Regions from separate parts of the Paenibacillus sp. 481 genome, predicted to be linked through region 1. Evidence: riboswitches for the same ligand, from Rfam matches in the RefSeq annotation. Region 1 holds a riboswitch; the other holds the start of a gene.
What was found. Region 1 has a riboswitch for S-adenosylmethionine ahead of KIK04_RS16145 (methionine ABC transporter ATP-binding protein). Riboswitches for the same ligand answer to the same signal wherever they lie in the genome.
Positions count from the first base shown of each region.

Region 2: it holds a riboswitch for S-adenosylmethionine, as region 1 does, so the genes downstream of both, metA (homoserine O-acetyltransferase MetA) here and KIK04_RS16145 (methionine ABC transporter ATP-binding protein) in region 1, are expected to answer to the same signal.

Region 1 is NZ_CP075175.1:3,649,998-3,655,974, reverse strand. Features, by position in the region: gene KIK04_RS16150 (macrolide family glycosyltransferase) at 1-1,091, shown strand, start outside; SAM riboswitch class I at 1,160-1,270, shown strand; gene KIK04_RS16145 (methionine ABC transporter ATP-binding protein) at 1,373-2,386, shown strand; gene KIK04_RS16140 (methionine ABC transporter permease) at 2,376-3,041, shown strand; gene KIK04_RS16135 (MetQ/NlpA family ABC transporter substrate-binding protein) at 3,089-3,934, shown strand; gene KIK04_RS16130 (iron-containing alcohol dehydrogenase family protein) at 3,940-5,076, shown strand; gene KIK04_RS16125 (DUF418 domain-containing protein) at 5,214-5,977, opposite strand, start outside.
Region 2 is NZ_CP075175.1:3,808,554-3,814,530, reverse strand. Features, by position in the region: gene KIK04_RS16800 (aminotransferase class I/II-fold pyridoxal phosphate-dependent enzyme) at 1-634, opposite strand, end outside; gene metA (homoserine O-acetyltransferase MetA) at 631-1,575, opposite strand; SAM riboswitch class I at 1,702-1,851, opposite strand; gene KIK04_RS24225 (hypothetical protein) at 2,061-2,195, shown strand; gene corA (magnesium/cobalt transporter CorA) at 2,311-3,246, shown strand; gene KIK04_RS16785 (HRDC domain-containing protein) at 3,402-4,457, opposite strand; gene KIK04_RS16780 (DUF3055 domain-containing protein) at 4,793-5,089, shown strand; gene KIK04_RS16775 (phosphodiester glycosidase family protein) at 5,235-5,977, opposite strand, start outside.

The DNA.
Region 1 (5,977 bases):
CTTATCCGTTTGATATCCATTCTTTCACTGACGACCCATCCATAAAGCCCACAGAGTATCAGCACCCGTATCAATTTGCTAATTTTATGGTTCGCGGCATTATTGAGCCGATCATTCCCGAAGTGCTGAAAGTGACGCAGGACGGCTCCTATGATTATTTAATTTTTGACTCCTTAATGGGTTGGGGTGGCACTATATTAGCAGAAAAGCTTCAACTTCCAGCCGTATGCTCCATCGCTTCGTTCGCTTTTGTTGAACCTCTAGGATCAGGGGAAGAGACGCAGGAGGAAGTTGCCACAGATGACAAATATGCTGCTACAGCTACTCCTATTGATGTTGAACAACTATACGCGAGTACGATGGAAGTGGCTCAAAAATTAGCCAATCAGTTTAATCTGCCTGTTCCTACTATTGAGGAAATTACACGCCATGTTGGGCGACTGAAAATGGTTTATACAAGCCGTTATTTTCAACCACAGGTCGAACAGTTGGATGATAGCTTTAATTTTGTCGGCCCATCTGTTGTACCACGCCATGATGCACCTTCTTTCCCAATCCATCAACTTCAAGACCTACATAAACCGATCGTGTTCATTTCACTAGGGTCCATCCTGAGCCAAAATATAGATTTCTATAAACTTTGCTTTACAACATTTCGAGATATGCCGATTCAATTCGTGCTGTCATCAGGCAAATATACGGATATGGCGCCTATTGCCGATTTGATTCCTGACAACTTTATCGTGGAACCTTTTGTTCCTCAATTGGAAGTGCTACAGCGTGCAGATGTGTTTATTACACACGCCGGCATGAACAGTACGAGCGAGGCTTTGTATTATAATGTGCCCCTCGTTACAATCCCGTTAACATCCGATCAACCGCTTGTAGCAAACCGAGTTCAGGAGCTTGGAGCAGGCGTTGTCGTTGATAAAAACAAGCTCTCTCCTGAAACACTTAGAGCCGCCTTACTAGAAGTGTTGAACAACCCTTCCTATAAGCAGCAGGCCCATGTTATTGGCGAATCATTGCGCCAAGCTGGCGGCTACAAGCAAGCGGCGCATACGATTATGAGCTATTTTGCCAAAGTATAAATAAAAAATATAATTGACAAAAATATCTTTCGTGTATATGATTGGTCACAACAAAAAAATTGAATCATTTCTTATCAAGAGTGACTGAGGGAATAGGCCCGTTGACGTCCGGCAACCTTACCATAGAGTAAACGGTGCTAAATCCTACAGAATGTGTTCCACGTTCTGAAAGATAAGTCGTTCGATTACGATACGAATGAAGCCTCTTTCGGAATGTGAAAGAGGCTTTTTTATGTTTAATAGTCTTTTTACCAGACTAACAACTAGGGGGAGTGAGCGAGATGATCGAGATTCAACATCTGGTAAAGGAATACAAGACCGCAACGTCTACCGTTATTGGCGTCAATAACGTGTCGCTAACGATAAACAAAGGCGAAATCTTCGGCATTATCGGACGCAGTGGTGCAGGAAAAAGCTCTCTGCTACGCTGCATCAACTTGTTGGAAGAGCCTACGTCAGGAAAAATCATTGTCGATGGCATTGATCTAACCCGCTTAAACGGTGAAGGGCTTCGCCAAGCCCGCCTCAAAATCGGGATGATTTTTCAACATTTTCATCTGATCCGTTCCAAGACGGTCTATGAAAATATTGCGTTCGCGCTGAAAGCAAACGGAAAGTCGACTGCCGAAATTCAAGCCCGTGTGCCAGAACTGCTCAAAATGGTTGGCTTGTCTGACAAAAGTGACGTGTACCCTTCACAATTGAGTGGCGGGCAAAAACAACGCGTAGGTATCGCCCGCGCCCTAGCCAATGAACCACATGTCTTGCTGTGCGATGAAGCGACGTCGGCCCTTGATCCCGAGACGACCCAGTCCATTTTGCAGCTCTTAAAAAAAATTAATCGCGAGCTCCAGCTCACGATCGTCCTGATTACGCACGAAATGGAAGTCGTGAAAGACATTTGTGATCGGATGGCTGTGATGCAAAACGGCGATGTCATCGAAGAAGGAAATGTGTACGAGGTGTTCGCCGATCCGAAGCATCCGACGACGAAAACGTTTTTGAGCACGCTATTTCAATTCGAGCTGCCAGAGCGACTACTACAGCAGCGCAAAGGGGCCATCGTCAAAATTCATTTCGTTGCCCCGCAGGCGGAGGAAGCAGTCATTACCGATATGCTGCAATCGTTTCAAGTAAAAGGCAACATTTTGCACGGCAAGATCGATTACATACAAGACAATCCGCTTGGCATTCTTATTTTAGAGCTAATCGGAGACGACGCAGAAGTTAAGCGGGCTATCGCTTATATTGCAGAGAGAACCCACCGACTGGAGTTGATACATCATGCTCATTGATTCTCTAATTCAGCTACTGCCTGACCTGAACAAAGCTTTTTTACAGACGATTTATATGGTTGGTATTTCGCTGGCCGCCTCCTTAATCGTCGGACTTCCAATTGGTATTCTATTGTTTATTACAGATAAAGGCCTTTTCCTTGAGCATACGCCTACCAAAAATGTGCTCGGCTTTATCGTCAATCTTGTACGTTCGATTCCATTTATTATTTTGCTCGTTACGCTGTTACCTTTAACAAAGCTGATTACAGGCACTACGATTGGCCCAACAGCAGCTTCTGTGTCCTTATCCATTGCGGCAATACCCTTTTTCGCCCGCTTAGTTGAAACGGCATTGCGCGAAATCGACAAAGGCGTCATTGAAGCCGCAGTCGCAGTTGGCGCGAAGCCATGGATGATCATTAAAGACGTGCTACTCCCTGAAGCAAAGCCTGGCATTATCCAGGGCATTACGATTACGGCCATTAGCTTAGTTGCGTATTCCGCAATGGCAGGTACAGTCGGCGGCGGCGGAATTGGAGATTTAGCCATTCGCTTCGGTTATTATCGCTATGATAACACGGTGATGTTAACGACTGTCGTTGTTCTTGTCTGCTTAGTTCAATTGATTCAGTACGGCGGGGATTTCATCGCTAAGAAAGTAGATAAACGCTAAGGAAATCGGTTCCATTCACCATCACAACTAGACGGAGGTATATTCATATGAAAAAATTCGCAACGATCCTTTCCATCATTTTATCCATTGGTCTGCTCGCAGGCTGCGGCAGCAATTCGTCCCCTGCAAGCGGAACAGGCGCGGCAACCGAAGAAATCAAAGCGCTTAAAATCGGTGCCACTGCCGGACCTTACAGCGATATGGTCACAAAAGTAATTAAACCGATTATGGAGAAAAAAGGGTACACCATCGAAGTCGTTGAGTTCAGTGATTATGTACAGCCCAATAATGCGCTCTCCAACGGAGATATACACGCAAACTTGTTCCAGCACAAAATTTACATGGAAAATTTCGCGAAAGAGAACGGCATCCAATTGTCTGAACTCATTCCTGTACCAACAGCACCAATGGGCATCTATTCTAATAAATATAAAAATCTTGATGAAATCGCAGCTGGTAGCACGGTAGCAGTCGCAAGCGACCCGACGAATCTTGCACGTACGTTAGGACTGCTGCAAGATGCAGGTCTCATTACGATAAATGACAACGTTGATCCACTCCGTGTCTCAGAGAAAGACATTAAAGACAATCCGAAGCAACTCGTGTTGCAGCCGCTTGAGGCTGCGCAACTGCCGCGTGCTGTTGATAGCGTTGACCTGTCACTCGTTCCAGGTAACTTCGCCTTGGCGGCGAAGATGGACTTGTTGGATGCCCTTCTGCTTGAAAACATGCCGGATGACTATCGCAACCGTGTCGTCGTTAACACGGCTGATTTGGACAAGCTGTTCGCAAAAGATTTGAAAGCAGCCGTTGAATCCGCTGAGTTCGAGCAAATTATCGACGAGCAATTCAAAGGCTTCGGCAAACCGCAATGGATGCTAAAAGGGAAGTGATTAACATGAGCGAACCGATAATCGTGAGAGGGGCACCTGCCCTTTACTATTGTGAAACTGGCATTTTGAGTAAGCTCGATACCTTGCTTGAGCCATATGGCTTTAAGCGAGTGCTCGTCGTACACGGCGAGCACTCGTGGCAAGCGGCGCAGCCCTTCTTTCCACAGCAGACTCGCCTTACGCTGCTGCAATTACGCTATAACGGCGAATGCACAGAGGCAGAAGCACAGCGTGTTGCTGACTATGCCCACGCCGAGCAAGCAGACGTTATTCTTGGCGTAGGCGGCGGCAAAGTGCTAGACCTCGTGAAAGCAGCTGGCCACGTTGCGCAGCTTGAAACGATACTTGCGCCGACTTTAGCCTCAAATTGTGCCGCGTGGACACCTTTAAGCGTGTTCTACAATGAGGACGGACAATTTACGACGTATACGATTTTCCCAAAAAGTTCGCTGATGGTACTAGTAGAACCAACCATCTCCCTGCACGCCCCTATCCCCTATTTGCGGGCTGGAATTGCAGATACACTCGCTAAATGGTACGAAGCAGATGTCCTTATTCGCAAAGTGAACAACCCTTCGTTAGCGATTCAAATCGCCCATCACGCGGCTCACCTATGCCGCTCAATCTTATTGATGCACGGTGAAGCAAGCATTCAAGCGGCTGAAAGCAAGCAGTTGTCGGATGCGTTTATACAAGTCATCGAGACGATTATTATGGCTGGCGGCATGGTCGGCGGCTACGGTGATTATATGGGCCGGATCGCTGGTGCGCACGCCGTCCATAACGGACTGACGGTAGCTCCCGCAACCCATGATCGGTTACATGGAGAAAAGGTAGCCTACGGCATCCTTATTCAACTTGTGCTGGAACGCAATGAGCAAGAAGTGTGGGACTTGCTTCCTTTTTACAAAAAAATGAAGCTGCCCTATCATTTAGCTGGTCTAGGTCTTTCCTTGGAAGACCATGAAACGTTAGTTCAAATCGCGGTTGGAACGACCCAACCACAAGAGTCGATTCATCTGATGGATGTGAAAAAAGACGGTTCATCGATTAATGCAGATGATGTGTACCAAGCTATTTTCAAGTTGGAAGGTCTTGTTTATGAGGCTGAAGATCGAATATCAGCTTCTGTCATGATTTAAAACTCGGTTATACGTGGAGGCAGCATGATGTTCATCATTAATGCGGAAGGCTCTACATCATTAAACCCGCTCCTATATTGAAGCCATGGATTCAAAAATATACCTCCACGGCTAACAAAAAAGGAGCGGGTTATTTTTTATGCGGATATATCGCGTGAACGCCGTTGTTTAAATGGAGGTTTTTTCCCATACGTCAACGTGCGCCATACCCACTCCACAGGTCCATAAGCAAAACGCTTCATCCACCAGTTGCTAATCACAATTTGAAATGAAAATATAGCGGCGCAAACGAGCATAGCCCATGCTGGACTAACCTTTCCGTACAACCCTAACCCATAACTGTAAAAAATGAATGTGGAAATAATGGATTGTGCTAAATAATTGGTAGCCGCCATACGTCCAACTGCTTGCAGCGGCGCCAACAGTCGCTGCCATAACTCTTTACGAGTCAATAAAATAAGTGAAGTGATATAGCACAAGCTTAGCGCACTACCACCAACGAAATACGATATGTGCTGGAAAAGACCATGTACGCTCCTGCCCATAAATTCAGGGCTTACGAAGACGGCTGGCAAGGTGATGGCTAAACCGATAACGAGCGCGCACACCCACAATTTTTTAATCCAGCTTAAATGGATAGCCAGGTTCTTAAATATTTCCGTTTTTCCGGCGTACGCCCCAAATAGGAACATAGCAAAAAACAATGGCAATATACTAAGGTAGCCGATGCGAACCAAGTTCAGATCCGCTGCATTTTGTGCAAAAATAGCAGCATATGTGCCTTGACTGTACGTAAAGAGTGAACCGTTAATGATTGTACGGCCTAATTCTAAAGGCATCAGCTCCGATGCAGAGGAAGCTGATCCTGCTGTGGCTAATATGAGTACGATGAGTAAAGTCA
Region 2 (5,977 bases), 160 kb from region 1:
GCACGTCGTTATGCCCACCAAGATATTTGGTTGCGCTATGAATAATAATGTCGGCCCCCAATTCCAGCGGACGTTGGAAGAATGGAGTAAGCAATGTGTTGTCCACTACCGTTAGCAACCCGTGCGTCTTCGCCCACGCGGATACTTTCTCGATGTCCGTAATCATCATGAGCGGATTCGTAGGTGTTTCAATAATGACCGCCTTCGTTGACGGTGTTCGCACCGACTCCAACGCATCCATATCATTTGTATCTACATAAGAAGCAGTTATACCAAAACGGGATAAGATGCGCTCAAGCAGACGGTAAGTGCCACCGTATAAATCTAGCGACACAATCAGATGATCACCTTGACTGAACAAGGTGAATATAGTCTGCAACGCAGCCATCCCGCTGCTACACGCAAAGCCGGCATCACCGCTCTCCAAAGCAGCAGCCGCGTCTTCTAGCACCTGCCGCGTCGGGTTTTTCGTACGGATGTAATCAAATCCTGTACTTTGCCCAAGCCGTGGATGACGAAAAGCTGTTGACTGGTAGATCGGAAAATTGACTGCACCTGTGTTCGGCTCTTGAATAGAACCGATTTGAGCCAAGCGGCTCTCCAACCGATATTTTGTCTCGTCGCGCTCGATCATTGTGTGATAACCCCTTCCTTGTTAGCAGCAGCATAGTCTAATTCAAATGGCGTTTCTTGATATACGTAGTAGTTCAGCCAGTTGGAGAACAACAAATTCGCATGCGCACGCCATGTCGAAAACGGTCTTTTTGTCGGATCATTTCCCGGAAAATAATTTTTCGGCAGATCCATGGCCATTCCTTTTTCAACATCGCGGTCGTATTCCCATTGCAACGTACAGGCATCGTATTCGGAATGTCCCGTTACGAATATTTGCTTGCCATCTCTTGAAGCAACTAAATATACGCCCGATTCTTCCGATGCAGAGAGCACTTCTAACTCCGCTACCTTATCAATATCTTCTTGTCGGAATTCAGTGTGACGGGACTGTGGGACAAGAAACATTTCATCGAATCCGCGAGTTAACTGTACATTTTCTTTTTTCAGCTCGTGTGGAAACACACCGAATATTTTGTGATCCAACGAATATTTAGGCACACCGAAGTGATAATACAATCCTGCTTGAGCAGCCCAACAAATATGGAACGTGGACGTGACTTTCTTTTTCGACCATTCCATAATATGGCATAACTCACTCCAGTAGTTCACTTCTTCAAATTCCATTTGCTCTACCGGCGCTCCTGTAATAATAAGACCATCGAACCTTTGATCCTGTATATCTTCAAACGTTTTATAGAAACTGGATAAATGCTCAGCTGACGTATTTTTAGAAGTATGTGTAGCTGGATGAAGCAGCGTCACATCTACTTGCAGCGGCGTATTTCCGATTAAGCGCAACAATTGAGTCTCCGTAGTCTCTTTCGCTGGCATCAAATTCAGAATAATAATTTTTAACGGACGAATGTCTTGCTGGTAAGCACGCGTTTCATCCATCACAAATATGTTCTCCTGTGTTAAAACTTCTTTCGCCGGCAAATGATCGGGTATTTTAATCGGCATGTGACGCTCCTCCTTCGTAGGGTTCGAGTTTATTGTTAAATGATGACATTCAGGTAGGAGGTTACAAAAAAAACCTTCCCCGGCATTCGAGAAAGGTTTCGCGTTAAAAAATAAACATATGCGCCTCTCTCATCTCTCAGCAACGGGCATACCGTTCCTGCAAGAATTAGCACCGTGCGTTATGAAAATGGCTGCTTGCGCTCTATGAGCGCCGCGTCATTAACGCCGGTTGCCGGGTGTCATCGGGCTTGTCCCTCCACCTACTCTTGATAAGATTGCAACTCATATTCAATTGTAACTGCCGTGCATATGTTGCACTTGGTAATAATTTAATGCAAGTCGAGTCGCTCGTCAAGAGGAAATTCACCATCTTTTACCGTTGGCATACGTTGTAGGGAAAACCTTGAAAGCATGGAAGCGACGGATTATACTAGACAAGTGCTTATTTGCACAACCTTATTTTAATGATATGAGGTGAAGTTCGGATGGATGGCGATCCCAGACCGAGAGACGGCGTTAACGGACAACTGAATAGGATGATTCGATCACTTGCGCGTCTTGGCTGCATGGATTGCTTTATGCTGACCTATTTGCCAACCGAACATTTGGCTATAAGATAAGAGCGGACTGCGCTTAGTGCACCGACGACGTTGCAACCTCGATCGAATCGTCTACTTTGACGATGACGTCTGTTCTCGTGCTGAAACACGAATCAGACCGAAGGAGTGATTTGCAATGAAAATTCGTCTGGTCAATCAAGGCGTATTCACGCCAATTGATGACATCGAAACAACATTGAAGCCGCCAGAAGAAGGCTTTTATTGGATTGATGCAGACATCGAAGACCTTGTTGTTCTACAGCAACTCTTCTCTATTCACGACCTAGCAGTAGAGGATTGCTTGAATGAAGAAGAGCAACGCCCGAAAATTGAAATTTATGAAGGCCACTATTTTATTGTGGTAAACAGCATTCGCTTTGACGATGAAGAAATTTTTCTACGCACGTTGAACACTTTTTTAGGCAAGCATTATTTAATAACGGTAACCCAGCAAAAAATTAACGAACTGCGCACGGTCAAGCCCCTACTGTGGGAGCAAGAGGTATGTACGCCAGACCGGATGCTCTATTTGCTCATTGACTTAGTTGTCGATAACTACTTTACGGTAGCAGACCGCATCGAGGCCAAAATCGACAATCTGGAAGAAGAAATGCTCGTTAATGCTAAGAAATCGCACTTGAACGAAATTATTAGCTTGCGCAGCGAAATTTTATGGTTGAAAAAAGGGCTCGGTCCACAAAAAGAAGTGCTAACTGTGCTATATCGCAAAGATTTGCGCCTTATTGACGACGACCTGCAAAAATATTTTCGCGATATATATGAAAATGCTGTCAAAGTAACTGAAACGTTTGAAACGTTTCGCGATTTGATGGGGAACTTGCGTGAATCGTATCAATTGAGCATTGCAAATCGTGCCAACGAAATTATGCGTGTATTTACAGCGATGACGACTATTTTTATGCCACTTACGTTTATCACAGGTATTTATGGGATGAACTTTGATTATATTCCTTTTATGGATACGAAATACGGATCTGTATTTGCAATCGGCTTTATGTTTCTTCTTGGTGGGTTTATGTTTTATTTGTTCCGCAAAAAAGATTGGCTATAACGTTGTTACAACGGTTCCTATTATGCCCGCTGCTCCCTACTCATACGGGGACAGCGGGCTTTTCATAATCCTAGAAGCCATCGCTCACCTGATTGGCGTTTAACCTACCTGAACGAATCCGTTCTGTATGTATACCATTTGTACGCTATCTTCCCTTATGCAATTTTTCTGGCATCACCGCCCTGCTCGCTCTTCTCGCTTTGCCCATTGTGCTCGCGACGCACTAGCCGCAACAGGCGAATCCGCTCGTATATCGGCTGCAACTCCACCATAGGCTTCTCTAATGCCATCTCTCCATAAGCTCGCACAAGTACAGGCCGCAAATATTTATCACCCAAATCGGACAAAGCATGCTCTATAGCAGAACGCTCATCCTGCGGCAAATCAACGAGCTCCCGCTCAATAAGCTCCTGCATATTGAATCCTTCTTGCTCCATCGCTTCTATGCGTACAATAATCTCCCGTCTGTCTACCTGTAAGCGTGTCATCAATTGCTCAATGCGCTCACCAAGTTGAACCCCTTCGAGCAAACGACGACGCTCGGTTATTTTCAACAATTCCGCGGCTTGCTTATCTTCTTCTTGCTCATAGATCCACTTCGCAAACTCTGCTTCCGTCACTGCAGCCTGCACCCAGTCTAACGGGAACGTCGTTTTTCGCTCCATTGTTCGCGTCACCTCCAAAATATCCTCGGCATATGAGGCGACTTTCGCATCGCCGAACCCGGGCAATTGCTTAAGTTCCTCCGGCGTATGCGGCACAAAAGCACTTACGATACGCAACATGCGATTAGTCGCGATCCAATAAGGAGCTCGCTTTAACTTGCCCGCTGTTTCACGACGCCACTTGGCCAGTTGCTCATACAACGGCGAAGGATGGTGCAAATCCGCATAGCATGTTATCCATTCTTGACGTTCGCGCATGCGCCGCTCATGCATGTTAGCTTCTGGCGAAAACCCAAGCGATAAACGATAACCTGCGCTCAACAAGCTGGCCATGCCACGCCGTAAAGCTGCACGCATTTCTACCCACATCGTGCCCTCGTACCAGATTAGCGACTTCCCTTCCCGCTCCCAGCACACTACCCAGTTCCCATCCTGCTCACCAGCAGTTATAATGCCATATTCATTAGACTTCTCATCAGGTGGGCTAGGTGACACCGTATCCGAATCTTTACTAAGCTCAAGCATAGCCATCCAAATCAATTTCATTACCATTTCCTCCTCGCAGTATGTAATAGGACATGTCGTCTGTTTCGCATGTTGTGAGGTGCATCTATTTGCCCTGTGTCATTCATCTAAGAACGCGTCAAAGTAAAATAAAAAAAGAAAGCACCCCTTTGAATAGCCTATGGCTCATCAAAGAGGTGCTTCCTCGTCCTAGTTATGAATTTAACTAAATTATAGCATGTCACGTTCGTGTGTCAATTCCTAATCATACTTTCATCTATTCATAATAAGCATTCATTAGCAAATATTTCATCATTTCACAAACGAATTGGATAGGCTATAATGGGGACGTCATCCTTCAAAGGAGGTACAACACGATGAACATCAATGAATTGGATTTTTTATCGGACAGTACAGAACAAACGAGTACACGATTTGTAACCGTTATTGGCAACAGCATGCATCGTTTTGATCTGGCTGTCACAACTACGAATCGCTTTTATGGAAAAAAGTTAGTGACCGATCTGCAATCAGGACTAACCGCTATCCTAGGTCAGGACGACTTGGAAGAAGAGGGATACCTTGAACACTTTTACAAGTTGACTGAAGAGGAAGCAGAGGACTTACGCCAGTTTCTAAGCTTAGTTGTTGGCGAAGTGAATTTTACGGACTAGACATGAGAACAGAGAGAAACCCCTCGCCTTTAAAAAGACAGGGGTTTCTCGACAAGCTGAAATGCGCGCTAAGCGCTTTTTTTGTGTAAACTCATACATAGAGCAAGGGAATCTTGAATCCACTTACTTGAACAGTACTTAAACATTACTTGAACAATAAAGCGTTACTAATATTGCGCCCTGGCTTCGTCATCAGCTTGCCGTTCGCGTATAAACCGGAAGATGCACCGCCATCCAAATTCATCGCATGCACAGCACCTAGCTGTTTCCAAGCAGCAGCCCATTCCTTCATCGTCGCCGAACGTACAGTCGCGATCATCACGGAACCGTCAGGCATAATGCCTACTCCACTACGTGCCGCAGACAGCGTAAGTATTTTATCTTGTCTGAAGCCTTCTGCTTTAGGATTTAGAGCAACTTTGCCATCTTTGACAAGACGCGGTCCCGCTCCAATAGCGGCCGTCACGTCACTCCAACCCTCAATTTCATTCCCTTGGTGGTTCATATATGTAATATCTAGCTTCACTTTCGCGCCTTTCTTAAACCGGTCGGCCAACTTGGCTTCTTTGCCTGTAAAATGAATAACGTAGCCGTCTGCCGGAATGTTGACGCTGCGGCCAGAAGCTACCTCTGTCACGATTCCTTTGCGCACGACTACGGCACGACCAAATGCAGCTCCTGTCGTTTTACCACGCTTAGGTGTGAACAAGATAGCTGAATTCGCATTCGACTGTGGCGTACGATTAACGAAATAAGCGTACCAATCCAATTCCCTGCCATCGTCAAGCTGCTCCACTTTTCCTGTCATACGCACACGTAGTGTATCCATTTTTGCACTGCCATCGGATTTAAAGCCTATAGTCGTTCCTAAGTTACCAACATGCTCAA